DNA from 3 places in the Providencia lanzhouensis genome. Region 3 is predicted to be linked to each of the others. Evidence: predicted binding sites of a transcription regulator. Region 3 holds the regulator's gene; each other region holds the start of a gene.
The links. Region 3 encodes Fur, which represses iron uptake genes when iron is present. Its sites were predicted from a motif close to ATAATAATGAGAACNACTATCAA; they were not measured.
Positions count from the first base shown of each region.

Region 1 (4,267 bases), 350 kb from region 3:
TATCGTCGCAGATGGAATATTCTCCAAGAATATTTGCGATGGGAACCAGTTTCCACTGACCTTCTTAAAATCACCACTGGTCACGATGTGATTTTTTGACTTTGTATGGAAATAAGTTGAGCCAATTTGCAGTTCATCACCCTGCAAAACAAAATTATCAAAACTGAAAGCAAATCCAGCCTCAACCGTTTTATTTGTCTCTGGTTTTAAATCGGGAGATGGGCGGAAATCAGAGACAAGACCGAGTAGGGGAACAGTAAAATGGTTGGAGTTATTGTAGAGTTCAGAGAGACGTGGGGCACGATAACTTTCGGCATAGGATGAATGTAACTTGACCCAACTCGTTGGTGTGACGGTAGCGGCAAAACGCGATGACCAATTATTGTGCTGCTGTTTGCCAACATTTTCACGCGCAGTTTTGTAATGGGTAAAACGGGTTCCCGCAGACAAAGTCACAGGGACACTTTTTAAGCTTACATCATCGATTAACCACGCAGAAGCATTCGAAATCTCGGCTGGAGGGTAGCTTATAGCATATTCATTAGACACTTGATGTTGCTGAACATAATCAACTCCGCTTTGAACGTGATGACTTAAACGTGGCGTATGAATAGAAAAGTCATTAGAAAACTGACTTCCATAGGTGTATTGATTACGCGTTTCAGTGTCATAACTGTATGACGTAAAAATGTTTGATTTTTTCTGTAAATCTAATTGTGAAAGATGAAGGTTGGTGTAATAAAGTGACCAATTTGCCTGCCAATTCAATGGATTATTAGGTGTGAAATTTTGGTCAATGATAATGTCTTTTTGTATGGTTTCCCTCTGGTGAGGGGAGTTTTTAAATTTAGGTTGACGGGTGTCAATGACTTCTGGTTGTTTTAAGTCAATGGCATCATTGCGGTATTCTTTGTAATGCAAACCGATAGAATAGGCGGGAAGCGCATACCACGTTGTTTTGAATAACCAGTTATGCACTGATTCTCGATGGTCATACTTATTGGAAACAGGCGATCCAGCTAGCTGTTTTTTCCGTTGGGTGTAACTGATTACGCCATCTAGTGGACCTAAACGCCCTAAAAGCGTGGCTCCCGCATGATAACTGGGGTCATTGCGATTCATTCCACCGAATAAACGACCACCAAATTTTCGGTCGGGCTTAAGAATATCCGATGGCGTTAACGTTTTGATGGAAATAGTTCCAGCCAGTGCGCCGCTTCCATGTTGTACAGAAGACGCGCCTTTATGAATGTAAGTTTTGCTGATCAATGATGGATCAATGAAGGTGGCATCAAATAAGCCCGAATAAAAATCTTGGGGAACATTATCCACCATAATTTTTACGCCACGTGAATCGTAGCCTCGCATCTGCACTGACTGCCCATAGGTACTACCTGCTCCAGTCACAAAAATGCCCGCTTGACCCTTTAACAAATCGAGAGCAGATGAGGCAGTTTGTTGTTCTGGTGCCGTAGTATCAATGACCTCAAATTGTTCGGCAACGGCAAATTTTTCGTTATTTAGAGGGGTAGTGGTTACGTGGATCACGTCGTTAGCGGCTAAGGTACTGAATCCAGTCATAGCAAGGGCGACGGCTAATGTTGATAAAGAAAATACTTTACTGTGTGAAGCATCTGAAGTTGATGCTGATCTCAATGTAAACGCCATTAGGAAATCCTTTCCTGAGTAATATGATTCTGGCTACCGAGATAATAAAAAATATCAGAGGTGGCTTATAGTTAAAAACGAGAATCATTATCGATAATAAAATGGCGGCATCAAGTATTTTTTGGTTAATAATACTGAGTTTTTTAAAAAAAATAGTTAATTATTTCTTTAGATGAATGTGTTTGCAGTGAGTTATTTAGAGGGTAAATGAAAATAAGCGCTTTAGATTGAAAATAAGCTAAAGCGCAGGTGTCATTTTTGGATGAAAAGGTTATTTAAAGCGGAAGTTAACTGCGTCAGCCAGTATTTCAATCAATTGTTCAGTGTCTTCCCAACCCAAACATGGATCGGTAATTGATTGACCATAAACTAGAGGCTGGTCTGCACAGATTTTTTGATTGCCTTCTTTTAAGAAGCTTTCTGCCATCACACCACTAATTGCTGTTGAGCCTTGCTTAATCTGTTGAGCGATATCTTGCGCTACATCTAATTGGCGACGATGAATTTTCTGGCAGTTACCATGGCTGAAGTCCACCACTAAATGCTCAGCTAAACCAAACTCATTTAATTTTTCACAAGCTTGTGAAATGTACTGCGCTTCATAGTTAGGCTTCTTGCCACCACGCATAATGATATGCCCATGAGGGTTACCACTGGTTTGGTAGATTGTCATCTGCCCGCTCTTATCTGGTGATAAAAACATATGCTGCGCTTTGGCGGCACGAATAGCATCAATAGCGATATTGATATTACCATCGGTACCATTTTTAAAACCAACAGGGCAGGAGAGCGCTGATGCCATTTCACGATGGATCTGGCTTTCGGTGGTACGAGCGCCAATCGCTCCCCAGCTAATTAAGTCCGCAATATATTGTCCTGTCACCATGTCGAGGAATTCAGTAGCGGTTGCTAATCCTAATTGATTAACTTCAATCAAAAGCTTGCGCGCTAAACGAATGCCGGTGTTCACTTGGCATGAGTTATCAAGGTGCGGGTCAGAAATTAAACCTTTCCAGCCCACAACGGTACGCGGTTTTTCAAAATAGGTGCGCATGACAATTTCTAAGCGATCTTGATATTTTTGGCGTAACGTATTTAGCTTATTAGCGTATTCAATTGCGGCATCAATGTCATGAATAGAGCAAGGACCTACAATCACCAGCAAACGCGGGTCTTCACCGGATAGGATCTTTTCAATTCGTTTACGTGACGCTGTCACGTTATCGGCGATTGCTTGGGATATCGGAAATTCCTCAGCGAGCGTTTGTGGCGTAATTAAACTGTCCACTCGCAGAGTTCGTAACTCATCTGTTTTATGCATTTTGTTTCTCAAAACTTTTACTCGGCTGAGCCTTTTTGTACAGCCGTATTAGTGACTAAGGTCACAATAAACGAAACTGGCTCAAATTCAAACCACCAACTTGGGTTGAATGAATAATTTTTTATATTTTATTTTGCTAAAAAATACGACGCTGTAATCCCATCGTATCAATCACTTTGGCTGAAATTTCTTCAACAGAGTAGTTGGTAGTATTTAAGTAATTGATTTTATTCTGTCTAAATAGCGCTTCTACTTCAGCAATTTCAATACGACACTGGCGAAGCGAGGCGTAACGGCTATTTTCTCTGCGTTCTTCACGAATTGCGGCAAGGCGTTCAGGGCTGATAGTTAAACCAAAAAGTTTATGGGTATAGGGACGTAATGCGGCAGGCAGCTGTAAATTGTCCATATCATCGGCAGTGAATGGGTAGTTGGCGGCTTGTATGCCAAATTGCATCGCTAAATATAAGCTTGTTGGTGTTTTACCGCAGCGAGAGACGCCAATTATGATTACTTGAGCTTGTTCAAGGTTACGTAATGAAATGCCATCATCATGAGCGAGGGTATATTCAATTGCTGCAATACGGGCATCATATTGATTCATATTTTGCATGGATAACCCGTGAGTACGATTGAGTTTTGGCTCCGGTTCTAACCCGACTTCTCGCTGTATTGGGGCGACCAAACTTTGCACAATATCCTGACAAAATCCTGCACTTTGAGTGATGATTTCTTTCACTTCTGAGGAAATTATTGAATAAAACACCAGTGGACGAAGGGCTGTTTCAGCATAAATAGTGTCAATTTTTTGTTTAATTTCAAGCGCTCGTGCTTGCGTGGTAACAAACGGTAAAGTGTAAGAAATAAAGGATAGTGGAAATTGAGATAAGACGGCGTGCCCTAACGTTTCAGCTGTGATTGCGGTGCCATCAGAGATGAAAAAAACGGTACGTTGAACTTGGCTGGCATTTTTACTCATAGAATTTAATTCGCTCATAACTGGCTTCTTTTTATCGTATTTTTTCTGAGTTTTGGAAAATATTGTAAGTGAATAAACATTTAAAAATCATTTATGGGGGGAAGTATAGACAAATTTTGAACAATTTTTAGAACAAAAAAATTTTATTAATTGATGGAACGATTCACCAGTCCATCTTCCCATAACGTCTGTGCTAGTCTATTCGCGAGGCGAATTTTCGCCAACGAGATTTTTTACGATTTGTTGTCTGTCACTAAATTGCTATAAAAGGATCGCTTTCAATGTCCACAAATGGCCTT
Region 1 covers NZ_CP174123.1:1,728,821-1,733,087, forward strand. Annotated here, with positions in the region: gene ACIH2S_RS08140 (TonB-dependent receptor domain-containing protein) at 1-1,668, opposite strand, end outside; gene ACIH2S_RS08145 (3-deoxy-7-phosphoheptulonate synthase) at 1,940-2,989, opposite strand; gene ppsR (posphoenolpyruvate synthetase regulatory kinase/phosphorylase PpsR) at 3,126-3,968, opposite strand; gene ppsA (phosphoenolpyruvate synthase) at 4,250-4,267, shown strand, end outside.
Region 1: a site for Fur is predicted at 1,740-1,762, ahead of ACIH2S_RS08140 (TonB-dependent receptor domain-containing protein). Genes of this name have one in related genera too.

Region 2 (4,267 bases), 1.1 Mb from region 3:
TGGACGTGGCGAGTCAAAGTGTTACTGCACCTAGAAACCGAAATCATGAGCGCCCTGCGCGAGAAAGCGGAAGAAGAAGCAATTAACGTATTCGCCCGTAACCTCAGTGACTTATTGATGGCAGCTCCTGCGGGTATGCGTGCCACGATGGGTCTCGATCCGGGTTTACGTACAGGTGTCAAAGTCGCGGTCGTTGATGCGACGGGTAAAGTCATGGCGACAGATACCATTTACCCGCACACAGGCCAAGCTGCCAAAGCGGCTGCTATCGTTGCCGCATTATGCCAGAAATACCACGTTGAGCTGGTCGCGATTGGTAACGGAACTGCATCACGAGAAACCGAACGCTTCTTTGCTGAAGTACAAAAACAGTTCCCTGACGTCACGGCGCAAAAAGTCATTGTCAGTGAAGCAGGCGCCTCTGTTTATTCCGCTTCTGAGCTGGCAGCATTAGAATTCCCTGATTTAGACGTATCTCTGCGTGGCGCGGTTTCTATTGCTCGTCGCTTACAAGACCCGCTGGCTGAACTGGTGAAAATCGACCCGAAATCTATTGGTGTCGGCCAATATCAGCATGATGTCAGCCAAACTCAGCTAGCCCGTAAGTTAGATGCAGTCGTTGAAGACTGCGTAAACTCCGTCGGCGTCGATTTAAATACCGCTTCCGTGGCACTACTTACCCGTGTTGCTGGCTTGAGCAAAATGATCGCGCAAAATGTTGTTGATTGGCGTGATGCGAATGGTCAATTCAATGACAGAAAACAGTTACTCAAAGTCGCTCGCTTAGGTCCGAAAGCCTTTGAACAGTGTGCGGGTTTCTTGCGTATCACCAATGGGGATAACCCACTGGACGCCTCAACGGTTCACCCAGAAGCCTACCCAATTGTTGAAAAAATCCTTGAAGCTGTACGTCAGCCACTCAAAGAGATCATGGGCAATTCACAGGTATTAAATGGCTTAAGCCCACGTGAATTTACCACCGAACAGTTTGGGGTTCCTACCGTCACAGACATCATCAAAGAGCTGGAAAAACCGGGCCGTGACCCACGCCCTGAGTTTAAAACGGCAACCTTTGCTGACGGCGTCGAAACGATGAATGACTTAACACCGGGAATGATCTTAGAAGGTGCAGTGACTAACGTCACTAATTTCGGGGCATTTGTGGATATTGGTGTTCATCAAGATGGCCTAGTGCATATTTCTTCCCTTTCAAACAGCTATGTTGAAGATCCTCACAAAGTCGTCAAAACGGGTGACATTGTGAAAGTCAAAGTGCTGGATGTGGATATTGCTCGTAAGCGTATTGCGCTCACTATGCGCTTAGATGAACAAGCGGGTGAAGGTAACAGCGCACCTCGCAGTGCGGCTCCAGCGCAAGATAGAAATACCCGTAAAGCCCCTGCTTCACGAGGGAATGCGCGAGGAAATTCATCATCTAGCTCTGCGTCTAGCAACAGTGCGATGAGTGATGCACTGGCTGCTGCTTTTGGTAAAAAGCGCTAAGATATGATGCCCTTGCTGTTTCATCGGTAAGGGCATTTATTAAAATGTATTCAATCATCTCTCCGTACTTAATTTAAACATATTCCATTTTTCTTATAGAAATAAATTAAATAACTAATTCAATTTATTATCTGCATTTTGTCTTATTTAATTATATTAATTAACAATACTAACATCTGCCTTTTCGTTTTAAAAAACTCCGCCAACTAAATCCCTTTTTGATCCACATCATTTAATATTGCCCGAAAAAGAGGCTAAATATAATCATGGTAGATGATTATGATTCTCATTGTTAATTAGATTTAATTTTATCTTCCATTCTATTTCTTTTAAAGATAACCACTTTTATAATAATAATTATCAATATTATTCTTAATAACACTCTCTGTAATTTAACATCGCAGTTTTCATGTTAAATCAACAGAATAAACCGTAATTGGAAGGTACTATGTCCATACTTCCTCAATGCAGTTATAAAATACTTGGCTTTTCACCAGAGATAAGTCCGGCCTATCGCCAAAAATTACTTTCCCTCGGTCTGCTTCCAGGCTCAGTGTTCAAAGTTGTGCGCGTAGCGCCGTTTGGTGATCCCGTGCAAATTGAAACTCATCGCGTCAGCTTAGTATTACGCAAAAAAGATTTAGCTCTGATTAACTTAGATGAAGCTCAAGCGAACTAATTATTTTTGGATTAATTCCAATAAAGATTTTCATTTTCACGACTGGCATACACTATGAAACCATTAACTATCGGCCTTATTGGCAACCCTAACGCAGGTAAAACAACCTTGTTTAACCAGTTAACAGGGTCACGTCAGCGCGTCGGTAACTGGGCAGGAGTGACCGTCGAACGTAAAGTTGGACGCTTCCACACACCTGAACACAAGATTGAACTCGTTGATTTACCAGGTACTTATTCCCTTACAACTATCTCAGAGCAAACCTCCCTCGATGAGCAAATCGCCTGCTACTTTATTTTAAGTGGCGAAGCCGACATGTTGATCAACGTGGTGGATGCCTCAAACCTCGAGCGCAATTTATATCTGACATTACAGCTTGTTGAACTAGGTGTTCCCTGCATCGTCGCACTGAACATGCTGGATATTGCCAAAAGCCAACATATCGATATTGATGTTAAACAGCTCGAAAAACAGCTCGGTTGCCCTGTTATCCCAATGATCTCTACCCGTGCAACTGGCCTTGAACAGCTCAAACAAGCGATTGATAGCCATCCTCAAAATAGCCAACAAGCCCTAGTGCAATATCCGCCACAACTGTTACAAACCGTGGATATGCTTTCAGAGCAAATTTCTGCTCAGCAATTTAGTCAGCAGCAGCGCCGTTGGTTAGCTCTCCAGATTTTAGAAGGCGATATTTATAGCCGCCAACGAGCTGATATCTCTGAGCAAGTATTTGCTGAAACTCGCCTTAGACTTAAAGATACCTTGCAAGAAGAACCCGAGTTGCTCATTGCGGACGCTCGCTATCAATCCATTGCCTCAATTTGTGACGCCGCGATTAATAACAGTGCCGCTGAGCCGAATAAACTCACTCAAGCGCTGGATAAATTTATCTTGAACCGCTGGCTTGGCGTGCCAATTTTCTTGTTCGTGATGTATCTAATGTTCGTCCTTGCGATCAATATCGGTGGTGCTTTACAACCGTTCTTTGAAGGGGCCTCTGAAGCTATCTTTATTCATGGTATTCAATGGATTGGAGCAACAGCAAACTTCCCTGATTGGTTGACCGTTTTCCTTGCTCAAGGTGTTGGCGGTGGTATCAATACCGTTCTGCCTCTGGTGCCACAAATCGGCATGATGTATCTGTTCTTATCTATCTTGGAAGACTCAGGCTATATGGCTCGAGCAGCTTTCGTTATGGATAGACTGATGCAATCTCTTGGTTTACCGGGTAAATCTTTTGTTCCATTAATTGTTGGCTTCGGTTGTAACGTACCTTCTATCATGGGAGCAAGAACCTTAGATGCACCTCGTGAACGCTTGATCACCGTGCTTATGGCACCGTTTATGTCCTGCGGTGCTCGCTTAGCTATCTTCGCAGTATTTGCAGCGGCATTCTTTGGTAAAAACGGCGCAAGCGTCGTGTTCTCCCTCTACATTCTCGGTATTGTCGTGGCAATCCTAACAGGCCTGCTACTGAAACATACCTTGATGCGCGGTGAAGCGTCCCCGTTTGTGATGGAACTGCCGGTCTACCATGTACCTCATGCAAAAACATTGCTTATCCAAACTTGGCAGCGTTTAAAAGGCTTTGTGATCCGTGCAGGTAAAGTCATTGTGGTAGCGAGTATTTTTATCGGTGCGCTAAATAGCTTTTCGTTATCCGGCAAGCCTGTGGACAACATTAATGACTCTGCGCTGGCTTCCGTCAGTAAAGTGATCACCCCAGTATTACAGCCTATCGGCGTACACAATGATAACTGGCAAGCGACTGTAGGTTTGATCACCGGTGCAATGGCTAAAGAAGTGGTGGTTGGGACCTTAAATACCCTGTACACCGCCGAAGCGATTACCAGTGAACCTTTCGATGCAGAATCGTTTGACCTGCTCGATGAGTTAGGTGGGGCAGTCACGGATACGTGGGATAGCTTAAAAGAGACATTCTCCATCAGTGCATTATCCAACCCAATCGAAGCGAGTATGGGTGATGCCGAGATGGCAACAGGCTCCATGGGTACCATGGCAGCGAAATTTGGTTCAGATATCGCCGCTTATAGTTACCTAATCTTTGTGCTGCTGTATGTG
Region 2 covers NZ_CP174123.1:252,271-256,537, reverse strand. Annotated here, with positions in the region: gene ACIH2S_RS01165 (Tex family protein) at 1-1,503, shown strand, start outside; gene feoA (ferrous iron transporter A) at 1,952-2,182, shown strand; gene feoB (Fe(2+) transporter permease subunit FeoB) at 2,237-4,267, shown strand, end outside.
Region 2: a site for Fur is predicted at 1,851-1,873, ahead of feoA (ferrous iron transporter A). Genes of this name have one in related genera too.

Region 3 (4,267 bases):
GCATCAGCATTTGCACAACCGAATATTACGGTGTTGGCAACGGGCGGAACCATTGCGGGTGGTGGAGAATCAGCAACAGGTTCAAGCTACCAAGCTGGAAAAGTAGGAATTGACTCTTTACTTAATGCAGTACCAGAGACTAAAAAAATTGCTAACCTGAGTGGTGAGCAGCTGGTGAATATCGGTTCTCAAGATATGAATGATCAAGTTTGGTTAACTCTCGCAAAAAAAATTAATCAAGATTGCAATAAAACCGATGGTTTTGTGATTACCCATGGTACTGACACCATGGAGGAAACGGCCTTTTTCCTTGATTTAACCACGGCCTGTAAAAAGCCGATTGTGATGGTGGGGGCAATGCGTCCTTCCACGGCTTTGGGCGCTGACGGCCCATTGAACTTATACAATGCCGTCGTATTAGCATCTGATAAATCAGCGGGAGAGCGTGGCGTGTTGATGGCGATGAATGACAAAGTGATCCAAGGTCGCAATGTTATGAAAATGAGCACAACAGAAGTTCAAGCCTTTGATGCTGTGAATGCGGGGGCAGAAGGCTATATTCATGATGGTAAGGTTACCTATTATCAAGCGCCTCAGCCGCGTGGGGATAAACCTGTTTTTGATGTGAGCAAATTAGATAAATTACCGGAAGTGGGTATTGTCTATAACTATGCGAATGCATCTTCAGCACCAGTAAAAGCACTGCGAGAAGAAGGTGTTAAAGGTATAGTGAGTGCCGGTGTTGGTAACGGGAATATGTATAAAACTATTTTTGATGCATTAGCTAATGCAGCGAAAGAGGATGTTGTCGTGGTGCGTTCTAGTCGCGTACCGACAGGCTATACAACGCGAAATGCAGAAGTGAATGATAACGAATATGGATTTGTGGCATCTGAAAGATTGAATCCACAAAAATCTCGTGTGTTACTGCAATTAGCCTTAACACAAACGAAAGATCCGAAAAAAATCCAAGAGATGTTTGAACAATATTAATATTTAATAATAGGCGGCAGAGATGTCGCCTTTATTCTATTTTTATTACGTATAAGCCGTGTTCTTTTGGGGATGAGTTAATTTGTATAATCAAAATAACTCGACAATAAATACCTATAAATAAGGTAAATCAGTTATTATCGAGCAATTCTATATCATCTATTTAACAAATTTAATTATAAAGAACCCACGTCAGGTGTTTGAGCTTCTGGTTTTCCTTGTTTAGATTTTTCTTTAAATACGGCAACATTACCTTCTGATTTAACCGCAGATTTGACTTCTGCTAAACCAGAAAAAATTCCGCCTTTTTTGATGGATAAATTTGAATAGCGAATCGTGCCGTAGATTTCACCATTAGTATCAATACTAATGGTTTCTGAAATACATTCCCCTTCCACTTTACCGTTTACCCACAACTCATTGCTGGTGATATTGCCGGTAACTTGACCATTTTGCATGATTTTAACGGTATTATTTTTACCAGCAATGTTGCCAATGACTGTGCCATAGATATGAACCTGTTCATTGGAGGTAATATTGCCTTCAAATACAACATCTTTGGCGATGATAGTATTGGTTTTTTCTTCGCTGATCATTGGTGACGATACTTGCATTTTTTCCTCAGCAATTTGCTGCATGATTTCTTCTTTATTGATAGTGGGAGTGGGTTCTGGTTTGCTTTGTTTTTTATTGAACATGCGACTAACCTTTTTGTAATTGAAGTATAAAACTAAACAAATGATCGAAGATATAAAGGCAACGGATGCCACGATGGTATATCTAAAAAACCACGCTATCAAAGTAAGAAACCAGAAGAAAAAACTTATGTTCAAAAACAGATATGTTTTCTTCATTCCTTAATCTCTTACACACAAATTTGATAATTAGTATAAATTAAAATAGCACATAACAAATTAAAGAATAGAGGATGATTTTGGTTTTATCTGAAGAAATGAAGCTATGTATTTTTAAAAAATAGTCGCTAATTTTCAGCTAAAGAGCAGAAATAGGGAAATGTTAAGTATGTTCAAATAAAAATACCCACTAATAAACATTAAGTGGGTATAATTAACATTAAATGATTCATTAAATAAAGCGCGCTTTTAGTTATTCGCGCCTGATTAAGTCATTATTTAGCTTCGTGCGCAGCACTATTTTCACGACAATCGCCTTCAGCACAGTGACCGTACAAATATAAACTGTGGTTAGAGAGTTTGATACCGTGACGAGCAGCGATGTCATGCTGACGCTTTTCGATTGATTCGTCAGTGAATTCGATAACCTTGCCGCAATCTAAACAGATCAAGTGGTCATGGTGGTGTTGCTGAGTTAATTCAAATACGGATTTTCCACCTTCGAAATTGTGACGAGTCACAATACCAGCATCATCAAATTGGTTTAATACGCGGTAAACAGTGGCTAACCCGATTTCTTCACCAATATCAATCAGCTTTTTGTAGAGATCTTCCGCACTGACGTGATGGCACTCAGGCTCCTGAAGTACTTCCAAAATCTTTAATCTTGGAAGAGTGACTTTGAGTCCTGCATTTTTCAATGCTTTATTATTGTCTGTCATGCGGGCTTGTCCTGTATTTTAAATCATAAATTTAACAATAATGAGACGTTTTTAACAAAAATCCAGTTGTCTTCTAAACTGATTTACAATTATAGGCATGGAAAATAAAAATAGAAACCATGCATTGTCTCATTATTTTGATTCGTTCTTAAAAGCGAGTCCATTAGATAGGAAGATTAATCCATCATATCGAATGGTTCCCGCTTTTAATTGACAATCTATGTCATTATTAGCCAAGGATTTCAGCCAGAGACATCTCTTCGGAGATTTGTTTAACCCAAGCGTCAACACGCTCTTCAGTCAGTTCTGGTTGACGATCTTCATCGATAGCAAGACCGATAAAGTGGTTATCGTCCGCCATACCTTTAGAAACTTCAAAGTGGTAGCCTTCAGTTGGCCAATGACCGACGATCACTGCACCACGCGGCTCAATGATGTCACGGATAGTTCCCATCGCATCACAGAAATACTCTGCGTAGTCTTCTTGGTCTCCACAACCAAACAGTGCGACAAGCTTACCGTCAAAATCAATTTCTTCTAATGTTGGGAAGAAATCATCCCAATCACACTGAGCTTCACCGTAGTACCACGTAGGGATGCCAAGAAGTAGGATATCAAACGCTTCGATATCTTCTTTGCTGCATTTAGCAATATCGTGAACTTCTGCAACATCTTTGCCTAATCTTTCTTGGATCATTTTGGCAATATTTTCTGTGTTACCTGTGTCACTTCCGAAGAAAATGCCTATAACTGCCATAAAGTGATTAACCTCTTGTTTTTCTAGTAGAGAGTATAAATTACCGATTCTGCTAGAACTAAAAATAGAACGAAAATAGGTAAAATTTTGCGCCTTATTTTGGCGAAAAAAACAGTGTTAGTCTGTCAAATTTGTGTGATTTACCCAGATACGGCTAGCGATCAATTGTCTCACTAACCTGCTCAAGTTGAGCCATCAAAATTTCTTCAATTAGCTCACTTCGGCTTATGTTTTTCTCTTCAGCTAATTGGTTTAAGACCGCGACAGCGTCTTCATTTAATTTCAGCTCAACTCGACGTAGCCCTTTGACTTTGTCTCGTTTTAGCTGATTTCGCTTATTGATTCGTAATTGTTCATCCCGCGACAACGGGCTAGTTTTTGGTCGCCCAGGCCTGCGTTCTTCTGCGAACAAATCCAGTGTGGTGCGGTCAGTTTGTTCTTTTGCCATATCTACTATTGCTAACGGAAGGGGTGTGCCAGTAATTCAGCGGGCAATGATACCCTAGCTGAACCCCTAGTACCATAGGTGCATACCCCGCTAATTCATCTAATAGATTAAAAAAAAAGCACTTTTAAGAAAAAAGCATCACCCAAAGAGTAAGTGATGCTTTTTTCTTCAGGTTAACGAGTCTGTTGTTGCCATAAATTGGCATAAAGGCCATTCAGTTTTAGAAGGTTCTGATGAGTTTCCGCTTCGGCGACTTCACCATCTCGTATCACGTAAATTTTATCGGCGTTCATAATAGTATTGAGACGATGCGCAATGCTAATCACAGTTCTGCCTTGCGTGATTAACGGCATATTTTTCATGATGGCAGATTCTGATTCGTAATCCAGCGCAGAGGTGGCTTCATCGAGAATTAAAATATCAGGTTCAGTAATTAAGGCTCGAGCAAGAGCAATACGCTGACGTTGACCGCCAGAGAGATTTAACCCTTTTT
Region 3 covers NZ_CP174123.1:1,378,585-1,382,851, forward strand. Annotated here, with positions in the region: gene ansB (L-asparaginase 2) at 1-993, shown strand, start outside; gene ACIH2S_RS06390 (bactofilin family protein) at 1,170-1,691, opposite strand; gene fur (ferric iron uptake transcriptional regulator) at 2,123-2,569, opposite strand; gene fldA (flavodoxin FldA) at 2,799-3,326, opposite strand; gene ybfE (LexA regulated protein) at 3,481-3,774, opposite strand; gene ACIH2S_RS06410 (type I secretion system permease/ATPase) at 3,948-4,267, opposite strand, start outside.